DNA from 3 places in the Micromonospora sp. NPDC049523 genome. Region 1 is predicted to be linked to each of the others. Evidence: riboswitches for the same ligand, from Rfam matches in the RefSeq annotation. Region 1 holds a riboswitch; each other region holds the start of a gene.
What was found. A riboswitch is a leader RNA that binds a small molecule or an ion and turns the genes downstream of it on or off. The one in region 1 is predicted to bind cobalamin.

Region 1 (5,185 bases):
GGGCCGACTGCTGACGATCGGTGGTGGCGCGTTCGACGTACCAGGCCTCGTCCAGCCGCCCGGCCTGCGCGAGTGCCGCGCGGACGTTGCCGAAGGTGCGGCCCAGCTTCATGATCGCCGCCGAGTCGGTGGCCGTCAGCCGCTCCGCCAGAACCTCGGTCGGCAGAGTACCGGGCAGCACGGTCAGGATCTCGTCCCGCTCGACCAACGGACGCCCGAGTACGGCCGCGGCCGCGCTGACCGAGGTCACGCCCGGCACCACCTCGGTCGGGTAGCGACCAGCAAGCCGCTTGTGCATGTGCATGTACGAGCCGTAGAAGAACGGGTCGCCCTCGCAGAGGACCACCACGTCCCGCCCGGCGTCCAGGTGTGCGGCGAGCCGGGCCGCGCTCGCCGCGTAGAACTCCTCGATCTCGGCCCGGTAGCCGTCCGGGTGCTCCGGCTTCTCCGTGGTGACCGGGTAGGTCAGCGCCTCCTCGATCTGCCCGTCCCGCAGGTACGGCTCGGCGATCGTCCGCGCCACACTCCGCCCGTGGCGCGCACTGTGGTACGCGATCACGTCCGCCCGCTCGACCAGCCGGGCGGCCTTCACCGTCACCAGTTCCGGGTCACCCGGTCCGAGCCCCACCCCGTACAGCCGGCCCGTGGTGCGGCCCGGTTCCGTCCCGCTGCCGTCGAGGCCCGGTTCCGTCGCGTCCACGGGCATGCCGCCGTCCACGCTGGTCACTCTTTCTCGCTGGCGATGGCGTTGATCGCCGCCGCGGTCATCGCGCTGCCACCGCGCCGCCCGTGCACGACCAGGTATTCCAGTCCGCCGGCATGGTCGGCGAGCGCCCGCTTGGACTCGGCCGCGCCGATGAAGCCGACCGGGATGCCGAGCACCGCCGCCGGCCGCCCCGCACCCGCGTCGACCATTTCGAGCAGGCGGAACAGCGCGGTCGGGGCGTTGCCGACGGCTACCACCGCGCCGTCGAGCCGGTCGCCCCACAACTCCAGCGCGGCGGCGCTGCGGGTGGTGCCGAGTTCGGCGGCGAGCGCGGGCACCCGTGGGTCGCGCAGGGTGCAGATCACCTCGTTGTCGGCGGGCAGCCGGGTCCGGGTCACCCCGGAGGCGACCATCTCGGCGTCACAGAGGATCGGCGCCCCGGCGCGCAGCGCCGCCCGCGCCGCCGACACCACGCCGGGGGAGTGGTCGACGTCCGCCGGCAGGTCGACCATGCCGCAGGCGTGGATCATGCGTACGGTCACCGCGGCGACGTCGTCGGGCAGGCCCGACAGGTCCGCCTCGGCGCGGATCGTGGCGAACGACCGGCGGTAGATCTCCGCACCGTCGCGGACGTAGTCGATCACTTACCCCTCCGTGCCGCCGCGATCGCGGCAGCGGTTTCGTCCAGCGTCGCCGACCGCGGGTGCGGTCGACCGTCCAGGCTGACCTGGTAACCCTCGACGGTGGCCAGCACCTCGACATGCCGGTCCGCCGGCCGGCCGCAGCGCCGCTCACAACCGACCCAGTGCACCGGCAGGTCGCCAGCGCCCGGCACCGCCGAGGCGTGCACCCGGGTGGCGTCGGTCCGTACGTTCGCGAGCGCCTTCGCGCAGCCGGGACGCCCGGCGCAGCCGGTCACCCCGACCCAACCGGCGGCGGCATCCGCCACCAGACCCTCGGCCGCAAGCGTCGCCAGCCGGCGCTCAGCCTCGCGGGTGCTCAGATCGGGTACCACGACGGTGCGCCACGGAGTGATGTTGATCTCGTCGCTGCCCGCGCTCGCGGCTGCCCCGAGTGCGTCGAGCTGCGCTTTGGTGAGCCGGCCGAGCGGCACCACCAGCGCCAGCGCCACCCGCCCGTCGAGCTGGGACACCGCCCCGACCGGTGCTCGCGTCGGCACCTCGGGGATCGTCAGGTCGCCGGGCGGCACCAGGAGCGTCGGGTCGAGCGCCGCAACCAGGCGGGCGGTGACCCTCCGTACGCCGTCGTCGAGTTCGGCCAGCCGCCAGGCGGTGCTGTGCTGCGCGGTGGACTCGGCGAGGAACAAGCGCGCGGCGAGCAGGGCGGTCGAGGCGGCCTCCCGCGGGCTGACCCGTACTCCCGTGTCGGTGCCGGCCAGCAGCACCGCCACCGGACCTCCCGGCACGGCGAGCAGCCCCACGTCCGCCCCGAAGCCGGTCACGTCGCCCCGACCGTCGTCGACGGTGAACAGGAACCGACCGGGCAACCCGGCCAGCGCCGGATCTGCGCAGAGCCCCTCGTCCAGCGCGTCGACCAGCGGCCGGACGTCGAGCAAACCCCCACCGACCCGACCACTGAGTACGGAGGCGATGACGTTGCGTACGCGTTCGTGGGTCTCCGACGGCAGCAGCCCCGCCTCGTACAACCGGGCGGCCAGTTCCCGCTCGGCACCCGCCCGCAGGCCACGAAGCTGTACGTTCCCGCGCGAGGTCAGCTCCAGACCACCGTCACCGAGTTCGTCCGTGGCGGCGGCCAGCGCGGCCAACTGGTCGGCGTGCAGCCGCCCACCGGGCACCCGCACCCGGGCCAGGTTGCCGTCGGCAGCGGCATGTACGCGCAGCGTCCCCGGACAGGCGTCCGGTGCCGACCGCCCTCGTGGTGACCACACCCGGCGGATACTACGGCCTGGGTGGGCCCACCCCGGCGGAGCGGCACCCCTACCGGGGGCCGCTTGACGAACGGGGGTCCGACTCGTGAGAGTGAGAACCGCTGAACGCGGCGACAGGTGGAGGAAGCCGGTGTGATCCCGGCGCGGTCCCGCCACTGTTACCGGGGAGCGGACCCCGACACGGTCACGGCCCACACGGGCGGGAAGACCGGGGCGAGCGACGATCCGGGAGCCAGGAGACTCCGGGTCACCGCGCGGCATGGAGCGTACCCGTCCGGGCCCGCCCCGAGCCGCAACCGACGAACCCGGGGCGCGGACCCCGAGGGAGGAACCACCATGTCACGCCACGCCCTGCGCGGTGCCCGATGATCCTGCTCCTCTCCACCTCGGACACCGACCTGCTCTCCGGCAGGGCCAGTGGCGCCGACTTCCGGCTGGCCAACCCGGCCCGCACCTCGGTCGAGGACCTGCCCGCCCTGCTCGACGGCGTCGACCTCGTGGTCGTACGCATCCTCGGCGGCTACCGGGCCTGGGAGGAGGGGCTGGACGCGCTGCTGGCGGGTGCGCTGCCGGTCGTACTCCTCGGTGGTGAGCAGGCACCGGACGCGGAGCTGATGCGCCGCTCGACCGTGCCCGCCGGGGTGGCCGCGGAGGCCCACGCCTACCTCGCGCACGGCGGCCCGGCCAACCTCACCGAGCTGCACCGGTTCCTCTCCGACACGATCCTGCTCACCGGGTACGGCTTCGCCCCACCGGTGCCGACCCCCGAATGGGGACGGCTGGAGCGTACGGCCCGCAACAGCGACGGGCCGGTGATCGGGGTCCTCTACTACCGGGCCCACCACGTGGCCGGCAACACCGCCTTCGTCGAGACGCTCTGCACCGCGATCGAGGACGCCGGAGGTCGCCCGCTGCCGGTCTACTGCGCGTCGCTGCGCAGCCCGCAGGCCGCCCTGCTGGAAACCCTCGGTGAGGCGGACGCGCTGGTCGTGACCGTGCTCGCCGCCGGTGGCAGCCGACCCGCCGAGGCCGGTGCCGGCGGCGACGACGAGGCCTGGGACGTCGGCGCGCTCGCCGCCCTCGACGTGCCGATCCTGCAGGGGCTCTGCCTGACCAGCAGCCGTGCGGTCTGGGCGGACAACGACGACGGCCTCTCCCCGCTGGACACCGCCACCCAGGTCGCCATCCCCGAGTTCGACGGCCGGATCATCACCGTGCCGTTCTCGTTCAAGGAGATCGACTCCGACGGGCTGACCGTCTACGTGGCCGACCCGGAGCGATCCGCCCGGGTCGCCGGCATCGCGGTACGGCACGGCTCGCTGCGCCACATCCCGCCCGCGCAGCGCCGGATCGTGCTGATGCTGTCGGCGTACCCGACCAAGCACGCCCGGATCGGCAACGCGGTCGGCCTCGACACCCCGGCCAGCGTCGTCCGGCTGCTCACCGCCATGCGCGACCAGGGGTACGACATCGGTCCGGCCGACGGCCCCGACGCCTTCCCCGGAGTGACCGCCGGTGACGGCGACGCCCTGGTGCACGCGCTGATCGCCGCCGGTGGCCAGGACCTCAACTGGCTCACCGAGCAGCAGCTCGAAGCCAACCCGATCCGGATCCCGGCCAGCCGCTACCGGGCCTGGTACGACACCCTCCCGTCCGAGCTGCGCGAGGGCATGGAACGGCACTGGGGGCCGCCGCCCGGTGAACTGTTTGTCGACACCTCCCGCGACCCCGATGGCGAGATCGTGCTCGCCGCGCTGCGTTCCGGGAACACCGTGGTCATGGTCCAACCGCCGCGTGGTTTCGGCGAGAACCCGGTCGCCATCTACCACGACCCGGACCTGCCGCCGAGCCACCACTACCTGGCCGCGTACCGGTGGCTGGCCGACGAGTTCGGCGCGCACGCGATGGTGCACGTCGGCAAGCACGGCAACCTGGAGTGGCTGCCCGGCAAGACGCTCGGCATGTCCGCCGCCTGCGGGTCCGACGCCGCCCTCGGTGACCTGCCGCTGATCTACCCGTTCCTGGTCAACGACCCCGGCGAGGGGACCCAGGCCAAGCGGCGGGCGCACGCCACCCTGGTCGACCACCTGATCCCGCCGATGGCCCGCGCCGACAGCTACGGCGACATCGCCCGGCTGGAACAGCTCCTCGACGAACACGCGAACATCGCCGCGCTGGACCCGGCGAAGCTGCCGGCGATCCGGGCCCAGATCTGGACCCTGATCCAGGCCGCCAAGCTCGACCACGACCTCGGCCTGTCCGACCGGCCGCACGACGCCGAGTTCGACGAGTTCATCCTGCACGTCGACGGCTGGCTCTGCGAGGTCAAGGACGTCCAGATCCGCGACGGGCTGCACGTACTCGGGGTGGCGCCGAGCGGGCAGAACCGGGTCGACCTGGTGCTGGCGATGCTCCGCGCCCGGCAGATGTGGGCCGGTCAGGTCGCCGCCCTGCCCGGCCTGCGCGAGGCGCTCGGCCTGACCGAGGACGGCACCGCCGGCCGGGTCGAGGTCGACCGGATCGAGGAAACCGCCCGCGCGTTGGTGCTGGCGATGGAGGAACGGGACTGG
Region 2 (5,185 bases), on a different contig from region 1:
CGCCGAGTACGTCTTCGGAGTCGTACTGCTGAACGACTGGTCCGCCCGCGACCTGCAGAACTGGGAGTACCGGCCGCTCGGCCCGTTCCTGGGCAAGTCGTTCGCCACCTCCATCTCGCCCTGGGTGGTGCCGCTGGACGCGCTGGCGCACGCCTGGGTGCCGGCGCCGGAGCAGAACCCGCCGGTTCTCGACTACCTGCGCGACGACCCGCACCTCGGCCTCGACCTGCGCCTGACGGTGGACTGGAACGGCAGCCGGGTGAGCGAGCCGCCGTTCGCCGGGATGTACTGGACCCCGGCCCAGCAGTTGGCCCACCTGACCGTCAATGGCGCCTCCGTACGCTCCGGCGACCTCTACGCCTCGGGCACGGTGTCGGGGGAGCGGCGTAACCAGGTCGGCTCGTTCCTGGAGTTGAGCTGGGGCGGCAGCGAGCCGTCGACGTTGGCCGACGGCAGCACCCGTACCTTCCTCGAAGACGGGGACACCGTCACCATCACCGCCACCGCACCGGGTCCGGACGGCCGCCCGCTCGCCCTGGGCGAGGTAACCGGCACCGTCTCCCCCGCCCGCCGGTAACCCCTTCCGGGGCGCGTCGATCGGTCACAGCGAGCCCGACTCGCATCGATGGTCGAAGAGACAAACCTCGTCCATCGATTGTGGAACGGGCGAAGTGCGTTGTCCGTTGCGCCCATCGCACAGCGCGTCCGTAGCCCCGCCGCTGTTCTCCGGCATGTTGCAGTCGGTAACGCGTGTCGCACTCTGCGCCGTGTAAGAATACCGGCGAATGCACTGTTATGTGCATAAACTCGGACCAAAGGGGTATAAAATGCAGATCGATCTCGCGCGCGCGACGTGGCGTAAGAGCGCCCGCTCGAACGACCAGGGCTGGTGTGTCGAGGTGGCCGACAACCTGGCCGACGTCGTCGGTGTCCGCGACTCCAAGGACGTCACCGGCCCGGTGCTGGCCTTCAGCCCGACCGACTGGTCCGCGTTCGTCGGCGCGGCACGATCCGGCGCCTTCGACGGCTGATTCAGACCAACCGCAACGCTTGGTTTTCGGGCGGCCCCGCCCACTCCGTGACTGGCCGGGGCCGCCCCTGTGCGTCTGCCGCCGAGGCATGCTCGACGTTGATCCACGCGCGCTGAGCTGTTCTGGGAGTGGCCTGGAAACAGCTCAGCGCGCAGTGATCATGGTTCCCGTGGGCGCTGTGGCGGGCGAAGCCCGGATTCTCGTGGTTCTACGAGTCCGCGGGATTGGTGGCGGTGGGGTCGGTGGCGGTGCGGATGCGGCTGACGAGTTGTTCCAGGGCGGCGACCTCGGCCCGTAGGGCGGCCCGCCCCTGCCTGGTGAGTCGGAGCCAGGTGCAGGGGCGGCGCGCCTCGTAACCCTTGATCACCTGCAACAACTCGGCCTGTTCCAGGATCCGCAGGTGCCGGTTCAGGTTGCCGTCGGTGAGCCCGAGTTCGTCCCGCAGGGTGGCGAACTTGCACTCCTGCGTCGCGCTGAGCACGGTGAGAATGCCCAGGCGTACGCGTTGGTGGACGGTGTCGTCCAGCGCGAGCGCCGGATGCGGCGCCTGCGGGTCATTCACCGGCATACCTTCGGGACCGCCGGGCGCGTACGGCGGCGAAGATGACCAGGGGCAGTGCCATCAGCACAAGATAGTGGCCCGGTCGGAGGGCGAGTTCGCCACCGAGCGCGTCCGGGTTGCCGTCGATGAGTTGGATCACCCACGGCGGCAGGTAACCCAGGCGGGGATTGCCGCAGAGCCAGACCGCCAGCAGGGCGATCCACACCCCGGCTACCGCGAGGCCGAGGCTACGTTCCACCCGGGCGAGCGCGACCAGGGCCGCCGCGATCGGCAGCAGTGGTGTCAACAGGCCCTGCCACCAGAAGCCGGTGTTGGCGATCAGTTCGTCGGACGGTGGGCCCTTCGGTACCGCCGCGAGTATCGCGAGCAGCACCAGGACGCCCAGGGCGGTCCCCGCGAACGGCCACCAGGCCACCCGGAGCCCCAGTTGGCGGGAGCGCCACCGGTACCAGGCCCCGATTACCGCGATCAGCAGCGGTGTGCCGAGGAACCAGAACAGGTACGACGCGAGCGGGCTGCGCTGCTGGTCGGGCAAGCCGGCCCAGTACGGGTACTCGGCGGTGATCGCGTACGCCGGCTCGAACGGGTAGCGGTAGAGGGCGATGCTCAGCAGCAGCAGGGCCGCCACACCCGCTGCCGGTAGCCAGGCCCCGCCGTGGGCGCGGGCGTGGGTGCGTTGACGCAGGCGCCTCAGTTCGACCAGTGTCCGTTCGGCTTCCCCCGTGTCAGCCGGGCTCATGGCCCCTCCTCAACTCTGCAACAGTGATTTACTCTGCAATGCAAAGTATGCGGGCGGGTCCCCAGTGGAGGCAAGGCCCGGAGAAGATCAGACGGAGGGACGCCAGCGGTCCTGGTGGATCGCCGCCGACAGTGGACGGCGCCGACGCCAACCGTGTCGTTCCAGGTCGGGGGTCTGCTCGAAGTGGGTCACCGGGCCGAGGCAGAGCCAGGCGACCGGGCGGATGGTGGCGGGGATGCCGAGCAGGTCCCGCAGGAACGGCTCCCGGTAGAACGACACCCAGCCGACCCCGAGCCGCTCGGCGCTGGCGGCCAGCCACAGGTTCTGGATCGCCAGGCAGACCGAGTAGAGACCGGCGTCGGCGATCGCGTGCCGACCGAGCACCGCCGGACCACCCCGGTCCGGGTCGTACGTGACCACGACCGACAGGGTCGACTCGCGTACGCCGTCGATCTTGATCCGGGCGAAGCGCTCGGCGGCGTCGCCGTCCAGGGTGGACGCGAAGGTGTCCCGCTCCCGTTCGACGTGCTGGTGGAACCTCTGCCGCAGGTCCGGATCCCGGACCAGGACGAAGTCCCAGGGCTGGGACAGCCCGACGCTGGGCGCGGCGTGCGCCGCCGTCAGGACCCGGTGCAGCACCTCGTCCGGGATCGGGGCACCGGTGAACTGGGCACGTACGTCCCGGCGGCGGTGGATGACGTCGTAGAGATCGGTGTCCAAGGCAGGCTCCCGCTGCGCTCGCGCCCCCGAAGGGGGCTGGTGACAGCGAGGCCGGTCTTCGGACTTCCGGATCTGCGCTGGTCACCCGCCTTCCCAGCCCCTCGGGCCAGTGGCTGCGTCTCGTACGCGTGGGTGGCAGCTCCCCGGTCACCGCGGCGGGCCCGTGCCGGAATCACACCGGCTTCCCGATTCTCCCCGCTCGCGCGGGGCACCTCGCAACAGTTCGTGCCGCTGCGCACCCTAGCGGGACGGGCTCCGGGATCCGGGCGGGGAGGGTTCGATCGTCACTCGGGTCACGTTCTCGTCGCCTTCCGCGAATGTTCGCGTTAATGGTCGGTCACCGGCCGTACGGTGGAGGTTCGGGAGGTGTGATGGCGACGGTAGCGGTGACCCGGCTGGTGCAGGCGTCCGCCGAGGAGTTGTGGCAGGTCTTCACCGACCTGCCCGGCCGATCCGACTGGCTTTCCACGATCAACGGGATCGAGGTGCTCACCGCCGGCCCGATGCGGGTCGGCACGGTCTGGCGGGAGAGCCACCACCTGCCCGACGGCACCGAGTTGCTGGAGGAGTTCCGGGTGGAGGAACTCAGCCCACCGCACCGGCTCACCGTCAGCTCGTCCGGCGTCGGCGTCGACTACCGGACCGTGTACACCTTCACCGCGGTCCAGGGGCGGCGTCGGCGGCGGCGCAGCGGCTGGACCGCGGTCAGCGTGGTGCAGCAGGGTGCGGTCACGGCACCGTACGCGCGGCTGCTCGCGCTGGTGTTCGGTGGACTCGCCGCTCGTACCGTCGAGGGTGCGTTGCGTCGTGACCTGGCCGACCTGGCCGCCGTGGTCACCTCGACCGGGCATGATCATCGCGGGAACCCGGCCGCTGCCGCCTGACCTGCCAGCCGCACGCCAGGGTTGTCTGGGTAGGGTGCCCAGCGGAGGTACTGGATGCGATCGCGGGGCGGCGTGTGGGGCCGGCGCCGGCCGGCCGTGGTCGCGCTGGTGGCGGTGCTGGTCGTCGCGGCGGCAGCCGTGGTCACCTACCGTGTGCTCGCCCCCGCCGAGGTGCTCACCCCCGCCCGCGCCGACTATCCGGCCCCGGTGCGGGCGGCGACCGGGGTGGTCGGCACGCTCGCCTCCGCCCCGCTGATCGTGGACGGCCGGCTGCGGGTGTACGCCACCACCCGCCAGATCCGCGCCGACGAGCCGGTCGACGCCCGGACCCGGCGTACGCCGTACTGGTCATACCGGCGCTGGCCGGCCGAGCTGATCGGCATCGTGGCCAGTGGCACCACCGTGGTCAGCCGCTGGTCGGACGGGGATCTGGTCGCGCTGGACGCCCGTACCGGCCGGATCCGGTGGCGGGCCGACGGGCCACCACCCGGACACGGGTACGACGGACGCCGTACCGGGGCCAGCACGGTCTACACCCCAGCCGGACTGATCCCGGCCACCGCCAGCGGCGGACGGGCCGTACTGGTGGTGATCGGTGGGTCCGGGCTGCGCGGTCTCGACCTGACCGACGGGCGCGAGTTGTGGCGGGTCGACATCGACGGCTCCTGCCGGGCCGGGGCGCTCACCACCACCGCCGGTCAGCTCGTCACCGTCGACGCCTGCGCGTCGCCCCAGGTGGTGGAGTTCCACGACGTCCAGACCGGTCGGCTGGTCAACCGGTGGCGGCCGGAGGATGCCGGTCCGGAGTTGGCGGTGGCGCCGGTCGGCTGCGGCAACGGTGGCTCGAACTGCCCGGCGTTGCGGACCACCAGTGGTGGCAGCAGCCGGGGTTGGCTTCTGGGCCGGGGTGAGCCGACGCCGATGCCCCTGCTCGACCCGAACGAGGTGGTGCTCGAGGGCGACGTGGCGCTGACCCCGAGCGGGAACGAGCTGGTGGCCCGCTCGGTCCGGGAAGGCACCGAGTTGTGGCGGCGTACCGGGCCCGGGCCGGTGCGGATCGTCGCCGTACAGCCGGGGTTGGTGCACCTGCTCACCGACGCGCACGAGCTGATCACCCTGAACTCGACGACCGGGGCGCAACGGTCGAGCTTCCCGCTGGTCGCCGGTGACGAGGTGGTGCCCTGGCGGCCCGGCTTTGCGTACGCGGCGGACGGCTTCGTCGCGGTGGAGCGGCTGGCGCGGGCGGCAC
Region 3 (5,185 bases), on a different contig from region 1:
AGCGCTACTGGGACTTCCAGTGGTTGGAGTCGGCGATCTTCCTCGTGGCGGCCGTGGCACTGGCGGGCTTCGGCCTGTGGCGCATCCAGGGCCGCCTGCCCTGACGGGAGGGGCGGTGCCGGAAGCTCCCGGCACCGCCCCTCCCGCGTGCTCGGGCGCGGGTGGCGCGCACCTCGGCGGCCGCGGCGACGAGGCGGGCGAGGGCCTGTGTCCACCTCGGCGTAGCCACGGGTCTTCAACCCAGTCGAGGTACGCCTACTGCTCCGACCGGCGCAACGGCAGGGTGCGTGGGCGGCCGACCCACCCACCACCGGAGACGCTCAGAAGTCGTCGTCGAAGCTGACCGTGCCGCTCACCCCGACCTGGTACGCCGACACCCGGCGCTCGAAGAAGTTCGACAACTCCTGCACGTCCTGCAGTTCCATGAACGCGAACGGGTTCTTCGACCCGTACATCGGGGGAAGGTCGAGTTGCGCGAGCCGCCGGTCGGCGACGTGCTGGAGGTACTCGCGCATGTCCGGCAGGGACATCCCGGAGACGCCCTGTTCGAGCAGGTCCTCGGCGAACTGGACCTCACACTCGACCGCCTCGGCGAGCATGTCGCGCACCTGCTGGCGCATCTCGTCGTCGAACAGGTCCGGTTCCTCCCGACGGACGGTGTCCACGACGTCGAAGGCGAACGCCATGTGCATGGACTCGTCGCGGAACACCCAGTTGGTGCCGGAGGCGAGCCCGTGCAGCAATCCCCGGGAGCGGAGGAAGTAGACGTAGGCGAAGGCGCCGTAGAAGAACAGGCCCTCGATGCAGGCGGCGAAGCAGATCAGGTTGAGCAGGAACGCCCGCCGGTCCTCGCGGCTGCGCAACTCCCGCAGTTCGAAGATCGAGTCGATCCAGCGGAAGCAGAACTCGGCCTTGCGGCGGATCGACGGGATGTTCTCGATCGCGTCGAAGGCGGCGAACCGCTCCTGTTCGTCCGGCACGTACGTGTCGAGCAGGTTGAGGTAGAACTGGACGTGCACCGCCTCCTCGAACAGTTGCCGGGACAGGTAGAGCCTGCCCTCCGGCGAGTTGACGTGCTGGTAGAGGTTGAGCACCAGGTTGTTGGCGACGATGGTGTCGCCGGTGGCGAAGAACGCGACCAGGCGGCTGACCAGGTGCCGTTCGGCCGGGGTCAGCCGGCCGAGGTCGGCCAGGTCGGAGTGCAGGTCGACCTCCTCGACGGTCCAGGTGTTCTTGATCGCGTCGCGGTACCGGTCGAAGAAGTGCGGGTAGCGCATCGGCCGCAGGGTCAGGTCCATCCCCGGGTCGAGCAACATGGAGGTCTTGGCGGTGCTCGTCATCGTGTTGCCTCACGTGTGGGTGCGGGTGGGGGCTACTTACTGGCAGGCTTCGCAGGACTCGGGGTTCTCCAGCGAGCAGGCGACCGCGTCGGTGTCGACGGTCACCGGGCGGTCGATGGTGACGGTGGCCTGCTGGATCCGGGTGGCGGGACGGGAGCGCAGGTAATACGTGGTCTTCAGCCCCGACTTCCAGGCGTACAGGTACATCGAGGAGAGCTTGCCGATGTTCGGTGCGCTCATGAACAGGTTCAGCGACTGGCTCTGGTCGATGTACGGGGACCGGGCGGCAGCGAGGTCGATCAACGCCCGCTGGGGCAGTTCCCACGCGGTCCGGAACAGCTCCCGTACGTCGGCCGGCAGCGACTCGATGCCCTGGACCGAGCCCTCCGCGCGCCGGATCTCGGTACGCACCTGCTCGGTCCACCGGCCCAGCGCCTTGAGTTCCCGTACCAGGGCGGTGTTGATCTGCAGGAACTCCCCGGAGAGCGTCTCCCGCTTGAACAGGTTGGACACCTGCGGCTCGATGCACTCGTAACAACCGGCGATCGAGGCGATGGTCGCCGTCGGGGCGATCGCGACCAGCAGCGAGTTGCGCAGGCCGTGTGCCGCGATCCGCTGTCGTACCGCGCTCCAGCGCTGCTCCTGGGTGGGGGTCACCCCCCACAGGTCGGGCTGGAGCTGACCGCGCGCCGCCCGCGTCTGCGCGTACGCCGGGTGCGGTCCGAACTGTTCGGCCAGGTCGGCGGAGGTTTCCAGGGCGGTCAGGTAGATCTCCTCGGAGATCCTGGTGGAAAGCTCCGACGCCCGCGCGGAGTCGAACGGCAGCCGGAGCGCGAAGAAGACGTCCTGCAGGCCCATCAGGCCGAGCCCCACCGGCCGCCAACGCGGATTGCTCGCCGCCGCCTCGACGCTCGGGTAGTAGTTGATGTCGATCACCCGGTCGAGGAAGAGCACGGCGGTACGGACCGTGTCCCGTAGCCGCTCCCAGTCGATGTCGTCGCCCGCGACGTGCGCGGCCAGGTTGATCGAACCGAGGTTGCAGACCGCCGTCTCGCCGTCGCTGGATACCTCGACGATCTCGGTGCAGAGGTTCGACAGGTGCACCACGTTGCCGGGCTCGGCGGTCTGGTTGGACAGCCGGTTCGACGGGTCCTTGAACGTCATCCACCCGTTGCCGGTCTGGGCCAGGGTGCGCATCATCCGCCCGTACAGGTCACGGGCCTTGACCTGGCGCACGAACCGGCCGGCGGCCTCGGCGGACCGGTAGGCGGCGTCGAACTCGTCCCCCCACAGGTCGGGCAGTTCGGGCACCTCGGCCGGGTCGAACAGCGACCACGTCTCGTCCGCCTCGACCCGCCGCATGAACTCGTCCGGAATCCAGTTGGCCAGGTTGAGGTTGTGCGTACGCCGGGCGTCCTCACCGGTGTTGTCCCGCAGCTCCAGGAACTCCTCGATGTCCGGGTGCCACGGTTCCAGGTAGACGCAGGCCGCGCCCTTGCGACGGCCACCCTGGTTCACCGCCGCCACGCTCGCGTCCAGGGTCCGCAGCCACGGCACGATCCCGTTCGACAGGCCGTTCGTGCCCCGGATCAGCGCGCCCCGGGAACGCACCCGCGACCAGGCGATCCCGATCCCGCCGGCGAACTTCGACAGCTTTGCCACCTGGGCGTACCGGTCGTAGATCGAGTCGAGTTCGTCGCGGGGCGAGTCGACCAGGAAACAGGACGACATCTGGGTGTGCGCGGTGCCGGAGTTGAACAGCGTCGGGGAACTCGGCAGGTACGCGAGCGTTGACATCAACCGGTAGAACCCGATCGCCTCGCCGGGCGTACGGGACAGGCCGCAGGCGACCCGTAGCAGCCAGTACTGCGGCGTCTCCAGCACCAGCCGCCCGGTCGGGTGGCGCAGCAGGTAGCGGTCGTGGACCGTACGCAGCCCGAAGTATTCGAACCGCAGGTCGGCGGTGGGGTCGATCGCGTCGTCGAGCTTGCGGGCGTTGACCGCCACGAACCGTGCCGTGTCGTCGCCGATCAGCCCGAGTTCGTGGCCGAGGCGGATTGCCTGGCTGAACGACGCGATGCCGTGGCCGCGTACCTCCTTGTCGACGTAACCGGCCAGCAGCCGGGCCGCGAGCCGGGAGTACTGGGGCTCCTCGCCGATCATCTCGGCGGCGGTCTGGATCGACAACCGGTCCAGTTCGGCCGTGGTCGCCCCGTCGTAGAGTCCACTGATCGTCCGGGTAGCCACCCGCAGCGGGTCGATGTCGTCCAGGTCGTCCGCCCAGCGCTGCACCGCCCGGACGATCTTGTCGACGTCGACCGGTTCGAGTGTGCCGTTGCGCTTGCGTACCTGCATCTGCGTACGCCGCTGCCCCGGCGTGGGCAGATCGCCGCCCGTCGTCGTGCCGTCCGGCATCAACTCTGTGACCGTCACCTGTCGCTCCTCGGTACTCGTCGCCGACGAGGTCCGGAGTGCGCGCAGGCAGGCAGGGACGCACGCGAAACGCGCGTCTGTGCCGTCGGCCGTCCCGCGCGGCCTCGGACCGCCGCGCACGGATGGGCCGGCGCGGCGCGGCTGGCAGGTCTTCGGACTCATGGGCGCGGCCACGGCTACCCGTGACTCCCTACTGACCGTCGCTTCCCAGGTCACCCGGCAGAGGCCGGTTGTCTCCCAGTGCTGTGTGACGGCTGTCGTTCCCACTCACCGCTGCGGGGCAGTCCCGGACTTCCACCGGGTTCCCTCTTGCCTCAGCCAGGTTGGATACCCGGCCGAACCAGTCGCGCCACAGACTATATATGGGGGAGGCCTGGAAACCGAACACCAGATGTCGTGTCGGGTGTGTCGGCGGGCCGCGGCCTGGCACTCCCCATCGAGGTCGGTCACCCGCGGCCGGCGCGCGCCTCCCGAACCGTCCGTCGTGTCCTGTCCGGCCCGTCCCGGCCAGGCAGAGGACCCCGGCGTACGTCACCGAGCGCTACCGGTCAGAGGGAAGGAGACGCCGGTGAGGCGTTCGCTGGCGTCCCACAGTCGGCTGCCCTCGGCCGGGTCGTCGGCACCGCGGGGCAGCGCTACCGGCTTCGGCGTGCCGGCGGTCTGGTTGCGGGAGGCCGGGCCGATGAACTCTCCGGAGTGGACGTCGGGGCTGGTCGCGGCGTAGAGGCTGGGCCACGCCGCGCCCTCCGGCGAGCCCATCAGGAACTTCTCCATGACGCCGGTGAGGGCCCGGACGAGTGCACCCCGGGTGTGCTGCTGCAGGTTCGTCATGGCCGCGCCGGGGTGGATCACGACCGGGGTGATGGTCGTACCGGCGAGACGGCGGGCGAGTTCCCGGGTGAAGACGACGTTGGCGCGCTTGGACTTCGCGTAGGCGGCCATCGGACGGTAGCGTTCCTCGCTCATCAGGTCGGTCAGCGTCCCGCTGGGCCATTTCGCGGCGATCGCGCTGACCGTCACGATGCGAGCCGCGGGGGAGCGCAGCAGGGCGGGCAGCACCTGGGCGGTGAGCGCGAAGTGCCCGAGGTGGTTGGTGCCGACGGTCAGCTCGAATCCGTCCCTGGTGGTCCGGCGCTCCGGGATGTTCATGATCCCGGCGTTGTTGACCAGCAGGTCGAGGGTCTCGGTGGCGGCGACCCGAGCGGCCGCGTCCCTGACCGAGGACAGGTCGCCGAGGTCCAGGACCACGCTGTCCAGGTCCGCCTGCGGCAGTTCGGCGCGGAGCGTACGCACCGCCTCGTCGAGCCGCGGCCGGCTCCGCCCGGCGAGGATGACCCGGGCCCCGTGCCGGGCGAGCACCCGTGCCGTCTCCAGCCCGATTCCGCTGTTCGCGCCGGTGACGAGGGCGGTAC

Region 2: linked by a shared signal. The riboswitch ahead of bluB (5,6-dimethylbenzimidazole synthase) and the one ahead of cobN (cobaltochelatase subunit CobN) in region 1 are both predicted to bind cobalamin.
Region 3: linked by a shared signal. The riboswitch ahead of AB0J90_RS32670 (ribonucleoside-diphosphate reductase subunit alpha) and the one ahead of cobN (cobaltochelatase subunit CobN) in region 1 are both predicted to bind cobalamin.

Annotation. Positions count from the first base shown of each region.
Region 1 covers NZ_JBFAPP010000001.1:117,979-123,163, reverse strand. The annotation lists gene AB0J90_RS00565 (precorrin-2 C(20)-methyltransferase) at 1-706, opposite strand, end outside; gene AB0J90_RS00560 (precorrin-8X methylmutase) at 724-1,350, opposite strand; gene cobG (precorrin-3B synthase) at 1,347-2,615, opposite strand; cobalamin riboswitch at 2,736-2,858, shown strand; gene cobN (cobaltochelatase subunit CobN) at 2,981-5,185, shown strand, end outside.
Region 2 covers NZ_JBFAPP010000009.1:190,510-195,694, reverse strand. The annotation lists gene fahA (fumarylacetoacetase) at 1-577, shown strand, start outside; gene AB0J90_RS16475 (DUF397 domain-containing protein) at 828-1,031, shown strand; gene AB0J90_RS16470 (transcriptional regulator) at 1,240-1,593, opposite strand; gene AB0J90_RS16465 (hypothetical protein) at 1,586-2,332, opposite strand; gene bluB (5,6-dimethylbenzimidazole synthase) at 2,420-3,052, opposite strand; cobalamin riboswitch at 3,084-3,283, opposite strand; gene AB0J90_RS16455 (SRPBCC family protein) at 3,424-3,936, shown strand; gene AB0J90_RS16450 (PQQ-binding-like beta-propeller repeat protein) at 3,991-5,185, shown strand, end outside.
Region 3 covers NZ_JBFAPP010000032.1:28,111-33,295, forward strand. The annotation lists gene AB0J90_RS32660 (ABC transporter permease subunit) at 1-104, shown strand, start outside; gene AB0J90_RS32665 (ribonucleotide-diphosphate reductase subunit beta) at 321-1,340, opposite strand; gene AB0J90_RS32670 (ribonucleoside-diphosphate reductase subunit alpha) at 1,377-3,755, opposite strand; cobalamin riboswitch at 3,899-4,133, opposite strand; gene AB0J90_RS32675 (oxidoreductase) at 4,305-5,185, opposite strand, start outside.